Regions from separate parts of the Azospirillum sp. B510 genome, predicted to be linked through region 1. Evidence: predicted binding sites of a transcription regulator. Region 1 holds the regulator's gene; each other region holds the start of a gene.
What was found. The regulator PhoB, encoded in region 1, activates phosphate uptake and scavenging genes when phosphate is short. The targets are predictions, from matches to a motif close to TNTCATAAAACTGTCA.
Positions count from the first base shown of each region.

Region 1 (4,594 bases):
TGGCCGTGTTCCTCGGCTTCTTCGGCATGCCGCGCTCGGCGCCGCTGGTCGGCGGGCTGGTGATGGCGCTGATGACGCTGCCGGTCATCATCATCTCGGCCCGCGTCGCGTTGAGGGCGGTGCCGCCGTCGATCCGTGACGCCGCGCTCGCCATCGGCGCCTCGCCTTTGCAAACGGTTCTGCATCATGTGCTGCCGCTGGCGATGCCCGCCATCCTGACCGGCACCATCATCGGCATGGCCCGCGCGCTGGGCGAGACGGCGCCGCTGCTGATGATCGGCATGGTCGCCTTCATCGTCGACATCCCCCATGGGCTGACCGACAGCGCCACGGTGCTGCCGGTGCAGATCTACATGTGGGCCGACAGCCCGGAGCGCGCCTTCACCGAACGCACCTCCGCGGCGATCCTGGTCCTGCTCGGCGTCCTGATCCTGCTGAACGGGGCGGCGGTCATCCTGCGCAAGATTTTCGAGAGACGGTGGTGAGCGCCATGAGCATGCGAAGCCCGTTGAAGCTGCGGCCCCATGGCGACCGGCGTCCCGACCAGCGTCGCGGCGCCGCCCTGCCGAACAAGATGACCGCCCGCGGGGTGACGGTGTTCTACGGCGCCAAGCAGGCGCTGCGCGGCATCGACCTCGACATCCAGGAGAACCGGGTGCTGGCGCTGATCGGCCCGTCCGGCTGCGGCAAATCGACCTTCCTGCGTTGCCTGAACCGGATGAACGACACCGTCGAGGGCTGCCGGGTCGAAGGACGCATCGCGCTCGACGGCGAGGACGTCTATGGCAAGACGGTCGACGCGGTGCAGCTGCGCGCCCGTGTCGGCATGGTGTTCCAGAAGCCGAACCCCTTCCCCAAATCGATCTACGACAATGTCGCCTACGGCCCGCGCATCCATGGTCTGGCGTCGGGCCGCGCCGAGCTGGACGAGGTGGTGCAGACCTCGCTCAAGCGTGCCGGCCTGTGGGCGGAGGTGAAGGACCGCCTGCGCGAACCCGGCACCAGCCTGTCCGGCGGCCAGCAGCAGCGGCTGTGCATCGCCCGCGCCATCGCCGTCAGCCCCGAGGTGATCCTGATGGACGAGCCCTGCTCGGCGCTCGACCCCATCGCGACCGCCCATATCGAGGAGCTGATCGACGAGCTGCGGGCCAACTACACCATCGTCATCGTCACCCACAACATGCAGCAGGCCGCCCGCGTGTCCCAGCGCACCGCCTTCTTCCATCTCGGCGAGATGGTGGAGTGCGACGACACCGAGGACATCTTCACCAACCCGCGCGACGAGCGCACCCAGGGCTACATCACCGGCCGCTATGGCTGATCTCTTCCCGCTTGCGCCCCACCCCCGCCTCCCCTCCCTCCTTGTTGAAAAGGCTGTCCCATGCCGGTTAACGTCGAGACGCGCGCCGTGAACGGAGCCACCATGAACGCGGCCCTGAAGCCGCTCGTCCTGATCGTCGAGGACGAGGCCGATATCCTGACGCTGCTGAAGTACAACCTGGAAAAGGAAGGCTTCCGCGTCGCCACCGCCAGCGACGGCGAGGAGGCCCTGCTGGCCGCCGGCGAACAGACGCCGCACATCGTCCTGTTGGACTGGATGCTGCCGCTGATGAGCGGGCTGGAGGTCTGCCGCCAGCTGCGCCGCAACGCCAAGACCCGCGACATCCCGATCATCATGCTGACCGCCCGCGGCGAGGAGGGCGACCGCGTGCGCGGCCTGAATTCCGGCGCCGACGACTACATCACCAAGCCCTTCTCGCCGACCGAGCTGGTGGCCCGCATGCGCGCGGTGCTGCGCCGCGCCTCCCCCGGCATGACCGACGAGGTGCTGACCTTCGCCGACGTGACGATGGATCTGGCCGCGCACCGCGTCCGCCGCAACAGCCGCGACGTCCATCTCGGGCCGACGGAGTTCCGCCTGCTGCGCCATTTCATGCAGCATCCCGGCCGCGTCTTCTCCCGCGAACAGCTGCTCGATCTGGTGTGGGGGCACGATGTGTATGTCGAGCCGCGCACCGTCGACGTCCATATCCGCCGCCTGCGCAAGGCGATGAACGAGGAGGATGAGCTGGACCTGATCCGTACCGTGCGGTCGGCCGGCTACGCGCTCGATACCAAGTCGATGTGATGCGAGGTCAGCCCCCGACCTTGATCCTCCCCGCCCCGCGGGGGAGGATCAAGGTCGGGAGCTGACTGCTCCTGACATTTCCCATCCGGCCGCGCTGCCCCCCTCATGATCCTGCTCTTCACCGACTTCGGCCTTTCCGGCCCCTATACCGGCCAGATGAAGGCGGTGTTGGCGCAACAGGCGCCCGGCGTGCCGGTCATCGACCTGTTCGCCGACGCTCCCGCCTTCGACCCGCAGCTCTCCGCCTATCTGCTGGCGGCCTACGCCCCGGCCTTTCCGGCCGGAAGCGTCTTTCTCTGCGTCGTCGATCCCGGTGTCGGCACCGACCGGCGGCCGGTGATGGTGGAGGCGGACGGGCGCTGGTTCGTCGGCCCCGACAATGGTCTGTTCGCCCTGGCCGCCCGCCGCGCAACGTCGCTAAACGCCTGGACCATCGACTGGATTCCGGAGCGGTTGTCCGCCAGCTTCCATGGCCGCGACCTGTTCGCCCCGGTCGCCGCCCGTCTCGCCACCGGACGGGCCGTCGAGCGCGGCCCGCTCGCCCCCGCCGACATCGACCGACCCGGCTGGCCGGACGAACTGCCGCGCATCGTCTATGTCGATGTCTATGGCAACGCCATGACCGGAATGCGGGCTTCCACCCTGCCCGCCGATGCGGTGCTGGGCGCGGCCGGCACGCGCATCGCCCGCTCCCGGACCTTCGGCGCCGTCGGGCCGGGGCAGCCGCTGTGGTACGAGAACTCGAACGGCTTGGCGGAGATCGCCGTCAATCGCGGGCGGGCCGACCGGGCGCTGGGGCTGGCGGTGGGCGATGTGGTGACCGTCGAACCTTGAGCCGCCCAAAAGAAAACCGCCCGGAAGCGGGAGGCTTCCGGGCGGTGATCGCTGTGATCAGCGGCTTGTCCGATCAGGTTTGCCGGGGTCAGTCGTTGTTGCGCTGGCCCAGGAACTGCAACAGGAACTGGAACAGGTTGATGAAGTCCAGATACAGCGTCAGGGCGCCCATCAGGGCGAGCTTGCCGGCGCTCTCGTGATCGTAGCTCTCGGCGTAGCTTTCCTTGATCGCCTGGGTGTCATAGGCGGTCAGGCCGGTGAAGATCAGCACGCCGATGGCGGAGATCGCGAAGTGAAGGGCCGGCGACTGGAAGAAGATGTTGGCCAGGCCGGCGATCACCAAGCCGATGACGCCCATCATCAGGAACGAGCCCATCTTCGACAGGTCGGCCTTGGTGGTGTAGCCGTACAGGCTCATCGCCAGGAAGGTCGCGGCGGTGACGAAGAAGGTCAGCGCGATCGACGCCCCGGTGAAGACCAGGAAGATGGCCGACATCGACAGGCCCATCGCGCCGCAATAGGCCCAGAAGATCATCTGTGCCGACGCGAAGGACAGGCGCTGGATGCCGAAGGACAGCACCATGACGAAGGCCAGCGGGGCCAGCATCACCACCCACTTCAGCGGCGAGCCGAAGATCGCCATCATGATGGCCGGGCTGGACGACACGAGGGCCGCGACCAGACCCGTCAGGATCAGGCCGGCACCCATGTAGTTGTACACGCGCAGCATGTGCTGCCGCAGGCCTTCGTCTAAGTATCCCCGATCTGTCGCGCGGCCCACGGTCGCGAAGCGGTTATAGGTCGGGTCTGCCATGGTTTGGTTTCCTCGGTGGAATAGGGTGATCCCGTCGCAAGACATATTGGCGAGTCCGCCATGCGGTTCAATAGGAATCGGCGACGCTTTTTCGGAATGAAAAAGCTTTCACGATTCGTTTTTGCTGCGGCGTCATGACGCGGGAATCACTCGTTCCGAAGCAATGGCGCCGAAGGCTGGCCCAAAGCCCGCCAAGTACCATAAAACCCGAAAGCCAGCGTGATCGCCGTGCTCAGCAAAGCGGTGGTGACGACCGCCGACGGCAGGAAGCTCCATTCCCAATGCATCAGGAACTTCAGCACCGCCCAGGCGGTCAAGGTGCCGATGATGCCGGCGATGACCGCGGTCAGCAGGCCGAGCAGCCCATATTCCAGCAGGAAGGCGCGCAGCACGTCGCCGCGCGTCGCCCCCAGCACCTTCAGCACCACCGCGTCATAGACCCGGCGGCGGTGGCCGGCGGCGACGGCGCCGGCCAGCACCAGGGTGCCGGCGGCCAGCGTGATGCCGGCGACGATGCGCACCGCCGTGCCGATATGGCCCAGCATCTCCGCCACCGTGTCCAGCGCGTCCTTCACCCGGACCATGGTGATGTTGGGGAAGCGTTGCAGGACGGCGCGCTGCACCTGGGTCTCGGCGTCGGGCGTGGCGCGGACGGTGGCGATCCAGGTCTGCGGCGCGCCCTCCAGCGTGCCGGGGGCGAAGACCAGGGTGAAGTTGATCGCCATGCTGCCGAAATCGGCGGCGCGGATGTTGGCGACCTTGGCCTCGATGCCGCGGCCCAGGATGTTGATGGTCATGGTGGCGCCGGGACCGATGCC
Region 1 covers NC_013854.1:26,486-31,079, forward strand. Annotated here, with positions in the region: gene pstA (phosphate ABC transporter permease PstA) at 1-485, shown strand, start outside; gene pstB (phosphate ABC transporter ATP-binding protein PstB) at 575-1,321, shown strand; gene phoB (phosphate regulon transcriptional regulator PhoB) at 1,424-2,128, shown strand; gene AZL_RS00150 (SAM hydrolase/SAM-dependent halogenase family protein) at 2,234-2,962, shown strand; gene AZL_RS00155 (Bax inhibitor-1/YccA family protein) at 3,051-3,776, opposite strand; gene AZL_RS00160 (ABC transporter permease) at 3,923-4,594, opposite strand, start outside.

Region 2 (4,594 bases), on a different replicon from region 1:
TTTACTGTGGGGCGAGCGCTGGGAAAGCGTCGCGCACGGCCCAATCTGTGGCAAGATGGGTCATCGCAGGAGAGACCGGCCCCCGTCGCCGGCCCCGCTGCGCGGCCTGAAACGGAAGACGGACGCCCAAGAGAATGCTGATCGACGCCTATTTGGGGTTCCGGGTCGGGGACGTGGTCCTGGACCGTGCGGAGCTTGCGGCCGGCACCGCCACCATCAAGGAAATCCATGTCGTTCCCTGCGACTGGGCGCATGGCCTGACCGGCATCGCCGTCATGGAGAACGGCGCCGAACGCTTCATCGTGCAGTTGAAGAAGGTGCGCCCGACCGACGAGGCCGAGACCAAGACCGAAAGCAACGTCCGGCCGCTGCGGCACCGCGCGCGCTGAACGTCGCGCCCCCGCCCCGCTTGCGGGAGATGGCGCTGGAAACGGCAAGGCCCGCCGCCCCGGATCGGGGGCGGCGGGCCTTTGTCTTTCAGCCTTATAGCGTTGTGCGTTTAATATGAAACGCACAACGCTATAGCTTTATGTCTGACGATCGGATTCACGCTTCAAATCGATTCCGATTTTACGCGATCCGATCTAATAAGGCGGCGGGGGCCCCCGCCGTCCCGTCAGTGACGAAGCTGGACGCGCCCGCCGCCGAGCCGCGCGTCGTCGACGCGGGTGATGACGGGGAGGCCGCGCAGGAAGGCCGCACCGGTGTCGGTCGCCTCGAACAGGACATGACCCTGGCGGTCCTGGCCGCGGAAGCGGGCCTCGGTCGCCATGCCGGCATTGCGGACGGCGGCCGACAGCTCGGACACGGCCTTCCAGATGCGGGCGCGATGTTCGGCGGCGCTGGCGCAGCCGGTCGCGTCGGCGGCGGCCAGGGTGACGGTGAAGGAATGAAGCTCGATCGCCATGGTGGCACCACGGAACTTGGAGTGCGGGATTGGAGAAACCCGGAACGCTCCGGCCATCAGCCGGATACGGCGCCGGCCTTTGGGATCGAGAAACTCAGTCGTAACGGGGAAGTTTCGACAGGACGATGTCGCTGATGAGACCGCGGAGCTGGCTGACCGGGAGCTCGCCAACCGGAATGTTGACGGCGCGCGCGTAGGTCTCGCAAACATGCCAGGCATGGTCGGGTTCGACCAGGATGTGCCGGGCGAGATCATGGTCATCGGCGTTCGCCCGACCGGGGAGCGCCTTTTCACAGGCCAGAGCGGTTTGCACCATGTCGCTGGCCAGACTGTGCAGATTCATGGATGGCACCTTCCCATGTTCGGGAATTGATTGGGGACACGAACAAACTAGACCTTCGGGCCGGATTCGACAACGGTGACTATGACGTTCGTCCGTGACATTTCGACGAGGCTCCTCGTCGATCGCGTGCCACGGCGAAGGTTCCGGCATGTTGCCGCGACCGGCCCTTGGCGAAGAGAACATAAGTCCGGGCGTTTTATTCCGGCTGTGACCGTTTCGCGGGTCTGCTGCGGCATTTTCCGGCCCGGTCCCACCGCACTCTCCACTTGCGCCGGGCATGCCTTCGCATAAGGGGGGTGAAGGCAGCCGTTCAGGTGCGGATCAGCCCGTCCGGCTTCGCCGGAGCGGGCGGAGCCGGCGGTGCCGGGTTCGGCGCCAGCGAGGGCGGCGTCAGTTGCCAGCCGTCCAGCGCCCGCTTCAAGGCGTCCAGCCCGGCCCCGGCCGAGGATTTCGCCTCGTCGGCGGCGCGGGTGATGGCGGCGCACAGCGCGGCGCGGCGCCTGGGATCGTCGCGGCTTGCCTCCAGCGCGCGGCCGACATCGTCGGTGGTGGCGCCGCCCTTGGCGTCGGGCTGCACCGTCTTCGGGTCGATGCCCAGCAGCGGCAGCAGGTAATCCCGGCCCTTCTCGCGCGCCAGCGCCACCGCCTTGTCACCGAAGCGTTCCGCCGCCGCCAGACCGGTGTCCCAGGCGCTGAGCGCCGCCGAGACGGTCGGGCTGCACCGCCCGGCCGGATCCTCCGGCGCCATGGAGGGCGGCGCCATGGTCGGCGGGGCCGTCTGGGCGTGCAGGGGGGCCGCGCTCAGGAGCAGGGCGGCCAGGGCGGGTGGTGCCAGGCGGCGGAGGAGGGCGGGCGGGCACGTCATGCGGGAAACCCCGTGGTCGTCGGTTGGCCTTCCGGTCATTTGGGGAGGCGGCCGGAGTCTTTCCATGCCGGCCATTAAGCCGGCCAAGCCATGCCGGCCATGATGCCCGCCAAAACGGCCGCGGTCCAACCGGTTCGACGGGGAGATGGCGGCATCCCGCCGCGACCTGTGGCGATTTTGCTACCAGATGACTGTTTCATGACTTTTCCATGACATGCCGGCGCTGCACCGCACCGCGAAGCGTGCTAAGAGCAGCGCCAAACCATACCGGCCTTTCATCCTAATCCAGGCGAGTTACCGTCCCATGCTGCTGCGCGCTTTCCGTTCGCTGATGCCGAAGGAGGAACGCTTCGTCGACCAGTTCGTCGAGCAGGCCCGCCACATCGCCGCCGCGGCGGCGGCCCTGGAGGCGGTGATGGACTCGGGACCGGACGACCGCGCACGGAAGATCGCCGCGCTGAAGCGGGTGGAAAAGGACGCCGACCGCATCGCCCAGGACGCCGGGCGCGACCTGCACCGCGCCTTCATCACCCCGTTCGACCGGTCGGACATCCTGTCGCTGATCAACGCGCTGGACGACGCCATCGACCTGATGGACGAAGTGCCGCGCCATGCCGGGCTCTATGGCATCGAGACCTTCGACGAGTCGATGCGCCGGTCCGTCGCCCTGATCCGCCAGCAGGCCGACGTCCTGCTGGAGCTGATGCCGCTGCTGGGCGCCATCGCCCGCAACGCCGAGCGGATCGACCATCTCTGCGGCCGGCTGTCCGACCTGGAGGATGAGGCCGACGACGTGCTGCGCGATGCGCTGAAGGGGCTGATCGGGGAAAAGCCGGACATGATCGCCTTCCTCGGCCGGCGCGAACTCTACGAGATGCTGGAGGCGGTGACAGACCGCTGCGACGATGTCGGCGACCTCGTCGCCGGCATCACCCTCGACCAGGTCTGAGGCGGCCGCGGTCATGGAGGCCCTGCAACTCGGCCTGCCGGCGATCGTCGTCATCATCCTGGTGGCGCTCGCCTTCGACTTCATCAACGGCCTGCACGACGCGGCGAACTCCATCGCCACCGTCGTGTCCACCCGCGTGCTGTCGCCCAAGCTGGCCGTCCTCTGGGCGGCCTTTTTCAATTTCATCGCCTTCCTGTTCTTCGGCCTGCATGTCGCCACCACCGTCGGCACCGGACTGGTCGATCCGCTGGTGATGGACCCGGCGGTGATCCTGGCGGCGCTGATCGGCGCCATCGGCTGGAACCTGATCACCTGGTGGCTCGGGCTGCCCTCCTCCTCCTCGCACGCGCTGGTCGGCGGCATCGCCGGGGCCGGCATCGCCAAGGCGGGGTTCGGCGCCATCATCGCCAGCGGATTCACCAAGACGGCGGTCGCCATCGTGCTGTCGCCGGGCATCGGCCTGCTGCTGGCGCTTCTGCTGATGCTGGTGGCGTCCTGGGCGCTGCGCCGGACCACCCCCTTCGTGGTCGACCGCCAGTTCCGCCATCTCCAACTGGTCTCGGCGGCGCTCTACAGCCTGGGCCATGGCGGCAACGACGCCCAGAAGACGATGGGCATCATCGCCGTCCTGCTGTTCAGCCAGGGCATGCTGGGCGACAGCTTCCATGTTCCCTTCTGGGTGATCATCGCCTGTCAGGCGGCGATGGGGCTGGGCACCATGATGGGTGGCTGGCGCATCGTCCGCACCATGGGGTCGCGCATCACCGACCTGAAGCCCTATCAGGGCTTCTGCGCCGAGACGGCGGGCGCCATCACGCTGTTCGGCGCGACCTGGCTCGGCATCCCCGTCTCGACCACCCACACCATCACCGGCGCCATCGTCGGCGTCGGGTCGGCCCGCCGCACCTCGGCGGTGCGCTGGGGGCTGGCGGGGCGGATCGTCTGGGCCTGGGTGCTGACGATTCCCGCCTCCGGCATCGTCGCCTGGCTGTCCTACCTGCTGGTCGCCGGGCTGCTGCGCCCCTAAGGGGATCGCCGCCCGCCGGAGTGTGCGGGCGGAGGAGGAACGCCGGGCGAACGGATAAGCCCCTCTGGATGCAGCACGGCCTTGACCGGCAAGGGCGGGAACGGCAGGATCGCTTCTGTGGAGACAGGAAACCGGTCATGCCGCATATCGAACGCACCGACCAAGGCGAGCAGTATGTGTTTCCCGGCACCGAACGCCGGACGGTCCCCGGCTTGCCCTATGCGGCGGAAGCCGACGGCCAGCTGACGCTGCATTTCTACGCTCCCCCCGAGAAGTCCGAGCGCCGCCCCCGGCCGACCTCGGCGCGCGCGCTCGCCTCCACGCCCCTGCCCGCCGCTCCGCTGAACAGCGCGGCTCTGAACGCCGCGTCCCTGAACGCCGCGCCGCTCAACACGGCACCGCTGAACGCCGTGCCGTTGCCGGCCAATCCGGTGATGGACGCGGCGCAGGCGGTTCCGGCGATGTCGGCTCCGGCGGTGACCGACTCCACGCCGCAGGGCCTG
Region 2 covers NC_013858.1:121,605-126,198, forward strand. Annotated here, with positions in the region: gene AZL_RS27860 (hypothetical protein) at 135-389, shown strand; gene AZL_RS35905 (hypothetical protein) at 617-907, opposite strand; gene AZL_RS35910 (hypothetical protein) at 1,002-1,250, opposite strand; gene AZL_RS27875 (hypothetical protein) at 1,561-2,115, opposite strand; gene AZL_RS27880 (DUF47 domain-containing protein) at 2,420-3,064, shown strand; gene AZL_RS27885 (inorganic phosphate transporter) at 3,078-4,091, shown strand; gene AZL_RS37220 (hypothetical protein) at 4,229-4,594, shown strand, end outside.
Region 2: AZL_RS27880 (DUF47 domain-containing protein) is a predicted target of PhoB. The motif match lies at 2,304-2,319, and genes of this name have one in related genera.

Region 3 (4,594 bases), on a different replicon from region 1:
GCGGATGCAGGATCTGTCCACCAACACCGTCCCGGCGGCCCAGCACCGTTATACCGTGCTGAGCGGCCTGATGGCCGACGCCAACCTGCTGGCCGGCAAGCTGGCGGAGGCCGGCAACGCCGAGACGCCGGCCCGTCTGGCCGCCGCCCGCCGCATGCTCGACCCGCTGGCGGCGACGATCCGCAAGACGCTTCAGGACTCGAAGGACGATCTGGGGACGGAAACCGGCAAGCTCGCCGAACGGCTGCTCGATCTGGGATTCGGCACCGACGGCATCCTGGGGCTGCGCACCGGCGAACTGGCGGCCTATGCCGAGAATGCCGGGCTGATCGACAGCAACCGCAGCACCGGCGCCGCCCTGACCGCCATGGTCGACGGGCTGGTCCAGTCGGCGGAACGGGCCGCCGCCGACGGCGCCGCCGCCGCCCACCAGGCGCTGGAGCGCACCAACGAGATCCAGTTCCTGCTGGCGACCGCCGGCGTGCTGCTCGCCGGGTTGATCGTCTCGCTCTATGTCGGACGCCGCGTCGTCGGCCGGATGGAGGCGCTGGCCGCCGCCATGCGCCGGGTCGCCGACGGTGACCTGACGGTGGACCAGAAGGCCGAGGGCAACGACGAGATCACCGACATGGCCCGCGCCCTGCTCGTCTTCATCGACAACGCCCGCGCGATGGAGGAGGCGCACGAGAAGGTGGAGATCGAGCGCCGCAACGCCGCGTCCGCCCGCCGCACCAGCATGCTGGAGATCGCCGACCAGTTTGAACGCAACGTGCTGAGCAGTGTCGAGACGTTGGCCGAGGCCGCCCGTCAGATGGCCGCCCGCGCCCGCTCGCTGACCGACATCGCCGCCAACGCCAACGATCAGGCCGAGGCCGCGATGCAGCTGTCCGGCGAGATGGCGGCCGGCATCCAGCAGGTGGCGACCGCCGCGTCGGAGATCTCGCAATCGATCGCCGAGATCAGCAAGCGCACCGGCGAATCGGCCCGCATCATCGGCGACACCGCCGCCGGGGCGGAGCAGGTCAAGGCGACCGTCGCCGACCTGTCGAGCACGGCGGGGGAGATCGGCACCGTCGTCGGGCTGATCGACGAGATCGCCGGCCAAACCAACCTGCTGGCCCTGAACGCCACCATCGAGGCGGCGCGGGCGGGGGAGGCGGGTCGCGGCTTCGCCATCGTCGCCGGCGAGGTCAAGGCGCTCGCCGGCCAGACCGCCCAGGCCACCGCCGAGATCGCGCGCCAGATCGCCGCGACCCAGGCGGCCAGCCGCCAGACGGCGGAGGTCGTGGCGACCATGACCAACAGCGTCCAGCGCATCGAATCCAACGCGTCCGCCATCGCCGCCGCGGTGGAGGAGCAGGCGACCATCACCTCGAGCATCGTCGACAGCTCCCACCGCGTCGCGGTCGGCACCCAGGCGGCGTCGGACCATGTCGCCGGCTTGTCCGAGGCCGCCGCCAAGGTGCGGACCCAGGCCGGTGACGTGCTGACGGTGGCGGAAAGCCTGTCACACGAGGCGACCAGCCTCGGCTCCTCCGTCCATCTGTTCCTCCAGGAAATCCGGGCCGCGCGATGAGTGGCGCGGCCTGCCCAGAGACGGGTCGGTTTCATAAAACTGACACGTAAACAAAACAAACCCGTCACCGGTGGCGGCTATGGTCACCGCGACGAAGAAGGCGGGTTTCACATCCGGCCAAGGCCGGGCTTTCCCAAAAACCCAACGACACCGTCCAAACCTATCGGGAGTTTAGCCGTGAAAACCATGACCTCGGCGTTCGTTCGTTGCGCCGCCTTCGGTGCCCTGGCCGTTCTGTCCGTGTCGGTCGCTCCGCTGTCGGTCGCCTCGGCCGCCGACATCTCGGGCGCCGGTGCCACCTTCCCGTACCCGATCTATGCCAAGTGGGCCGACGCCTACAAGAAGGACACGGGCACGGGCCTGAACTACCAGTCGATCGGTTCGGGCGGCGGCATCAAGCAGATCAAGGCCAAGACGGTCACCTTCGGCGCCTCGGACATGCCGCTGAAGCCGGAAGAGCTCGAACAGGCCGGTCTGATCCAGTTCCCGATGATCATGGGCGGCGTGGTTCCGGTCGTGAACCTGAAGGGCATCAAGGCCGGTGAGGTCCAGCTGTCTGGCACCGTTCTCGCCAACATCTACATGGGCGAGGTCACCAAGTGGAACGACCCGCAGATCAAGGCGCTGAACCCCAACGTCAACCTGCCGAACACCGCCATCGCCCCGGTCTACCGTTCTGACGGGTCGGGCACCAACTTCCTGTTCACCGACTACCTGTCGAAGACCAGCCCGAAGTTCAAGACCCAGATCGGCGCCAACACCTCCGTCCAGTGGCCTGCCGGCATCGGCGCCAAGGGCAACGAGGGCGTGGCCAACATGGTCAAGCAGACGGACGGTTCGATCGGCTACGTCGAATACGCCTACGCCAAGCAGAACAACATCACCCACCTCGACCTCCAGAACAAGGACGGCAAGACCGTCTCTCCGAAGATCGAGGCCTTCCAGGCCGCCGCCGCCAACGCCGACTGGGCCAACAGCCAGGGCTATTACGTCCTGCTGACGGACGAGCCGGGCGCGGGCAGCTGGCCGATCACCGGCGCCAGCTTCATCCTGATGTACAAGGCTCCGCAGGACGCCGCCTCCTCGGCCGAAGCGCTGAAGTTCTTCGACTGGGCCTACAAGAACGGCGCCAAGATGGCGACCGAGCTGGACTATGTGCCGATGCCGGAAGCGGTCGTCTCGCTGGTCCAGAAGACCTGGTCGCAGTCCATCCAGGCCGACGGCAAGCCGGTCTGGACCGCGTCGGCCAAGTAACGACGGCCAACCGACCCCGGGCGGGCCGTTGGCCGGCGCGCCCGGGGGCATGATCGCGGGTGGGGACGGAAATTTCGCCGTCCCCACCGCACGCCTCACGGAGCGGCCATGACCGAGATCGCGCTGACCTTGACCGACGAACACGCCTCCACCGCCCGACGGGCCCGCCGCCAGCGCTTGCAGGACGCGGCCTTCCGCAACGCCACCCTCGCCTTCGCGCTGCTCGTCCTGCTGATCCTGGGCGGCGTCATGGTTTCCCTGATCGACGGCGCGCTTCCGGCCTTGCGCACCTTCGGCCTCGGTTTCGTCGGGACCGAGGTGTGGAACCCGGTGTCCGAACAGTTCGGCGCGCTCGCCCCGATTTACGGCACGCTGGTGACCTCGGTCATCGCCATGGCTGTCGGCATTCCCGTCAGCTTCGGCATCGCCCTGTTCATCACCGAGATGTGCCCCGCCTGGCTGAAGCGCCCGCTCGGCGTCGCCATCGAGCTGCTCGCCGGCATTCCCAGCATCATCTACGGCATCTGGGGCCTGTTCGTCTTCGCCCCCTTCATGCAGTCGACGGTCCAGCCCTTCCTGATCGCCACGCTGGGCCAGATCCCGGGCATCGACCATCTGTTCATGGGCCCGCCCTACGGCATCGGCATCCTGACCGCCGGCCTGATCCTGGGCATCATGGTCCTGCCCTTCATCACATCCATCACCCGCGACGTCTTCGAGACGGTGCCGCCGATGGTGCGCGAATCGGCCTATGGGCTGGGCGCCACCACCTGGGAGGTGGTGTGGAACGTGGTGTTGCCCTACACCCGCACCGGCGTGGTCGGCGGCGTCATGTTGGGTCTGGGTCGCGCGCTGGGCGAGACGATGGCGGTGACCTTCGTCATCGGCAACGCCCACCGCATCAGCTCCTCGATCCTGGCGCCGGGCACGACGATCTCGGCCTCCATCGCCAACGAATTCACCGAGGCGGTCGGCGACGTCTACACCTCGTCGCTGGTGGCGCTGGGCCTGATCCTGTTCATGATCACCTTCACCGTGCTGTCGATCGCCAAGCTGATGCTGCTGCGCCTGCAGCGCAAGGCCGGAGTCTGAGGCCCATGACATTCTCCAATTCCGCGACGCTGGCCGTCCCCGTCGGGGGCCTGTATCACCGCCGGCGCATCGTCAATAAAGTGGCGCTGGCCCTGGCGCTGGGCGCCGCAGGCTTCGGCCTGTTCTGGCTGGTCGCCATCCTGTGGACATTGCTCTACAACGGCCTGTCCGCGATCAACCTCAGCCTGTTCACCGAGAACACGCCGCCGCCGGGCGGCGAGGGCGGCCTGTTGAACGCCATTTTCGGCAGCCTGATCATGACCGGGGTCGCCACCTTCGTCGGCACGCCGATCGGCGTCATGGCCGGCACCTATCTGGCGGAATTCGGCCGTGGCACCAAGCTGGCCGAAGTGGTGCGCTTCATCAACGACGTGCTGCTCAGCGCGCCGTCGATCATGGTCGGCCTGTTCGTCTACGAGGTGATGGTCGTCCGCATGGGCCATTTCTCGGCCTGGGCCGGCGCCATGGCGCTCGCGGTGCTGGTCATCCCCGTCGTCGTCCGCACGACCGAGGACATGCTGAAGCTGGTGCCGAACAGCCTGCGCGAGGCCGCCGCCGCGCTGGGGGCGCCGCAATGGAAGGTGATCACCATGGTCGCCTACCGCGCCGCCCGCAACGGCATGATCACCGGCGTCCTGCTGGCCATCGCCCGCATCAGCGGCGAGACGGCCC
Region 3 covers NC_013859.1:309,429-314,022, reverse strand. Annotated here, with positions in the region: gene AZL_RS31350 (methyl-accepting chemotaxis protein) at 1-1,576, shown strand, start outside; gene pstS (phosphate ABC transporter substrate-binding protein PstS) at 1,763-2,830, shown strand; gene pstC (phosphate ABC transporter permease subunit PstC) at 2,939-3,922, shown strand; gene pstA (phosphate ABC transporter permease PstA) at 3,928-4,594, shown strand, end outside.
Region 3: pstS (phosphate ABC transporter substrate-binding protein PstS) is a predicted target of PhoB. The motif match lies at 1,606-1,621, and genes of this name have one in related genera.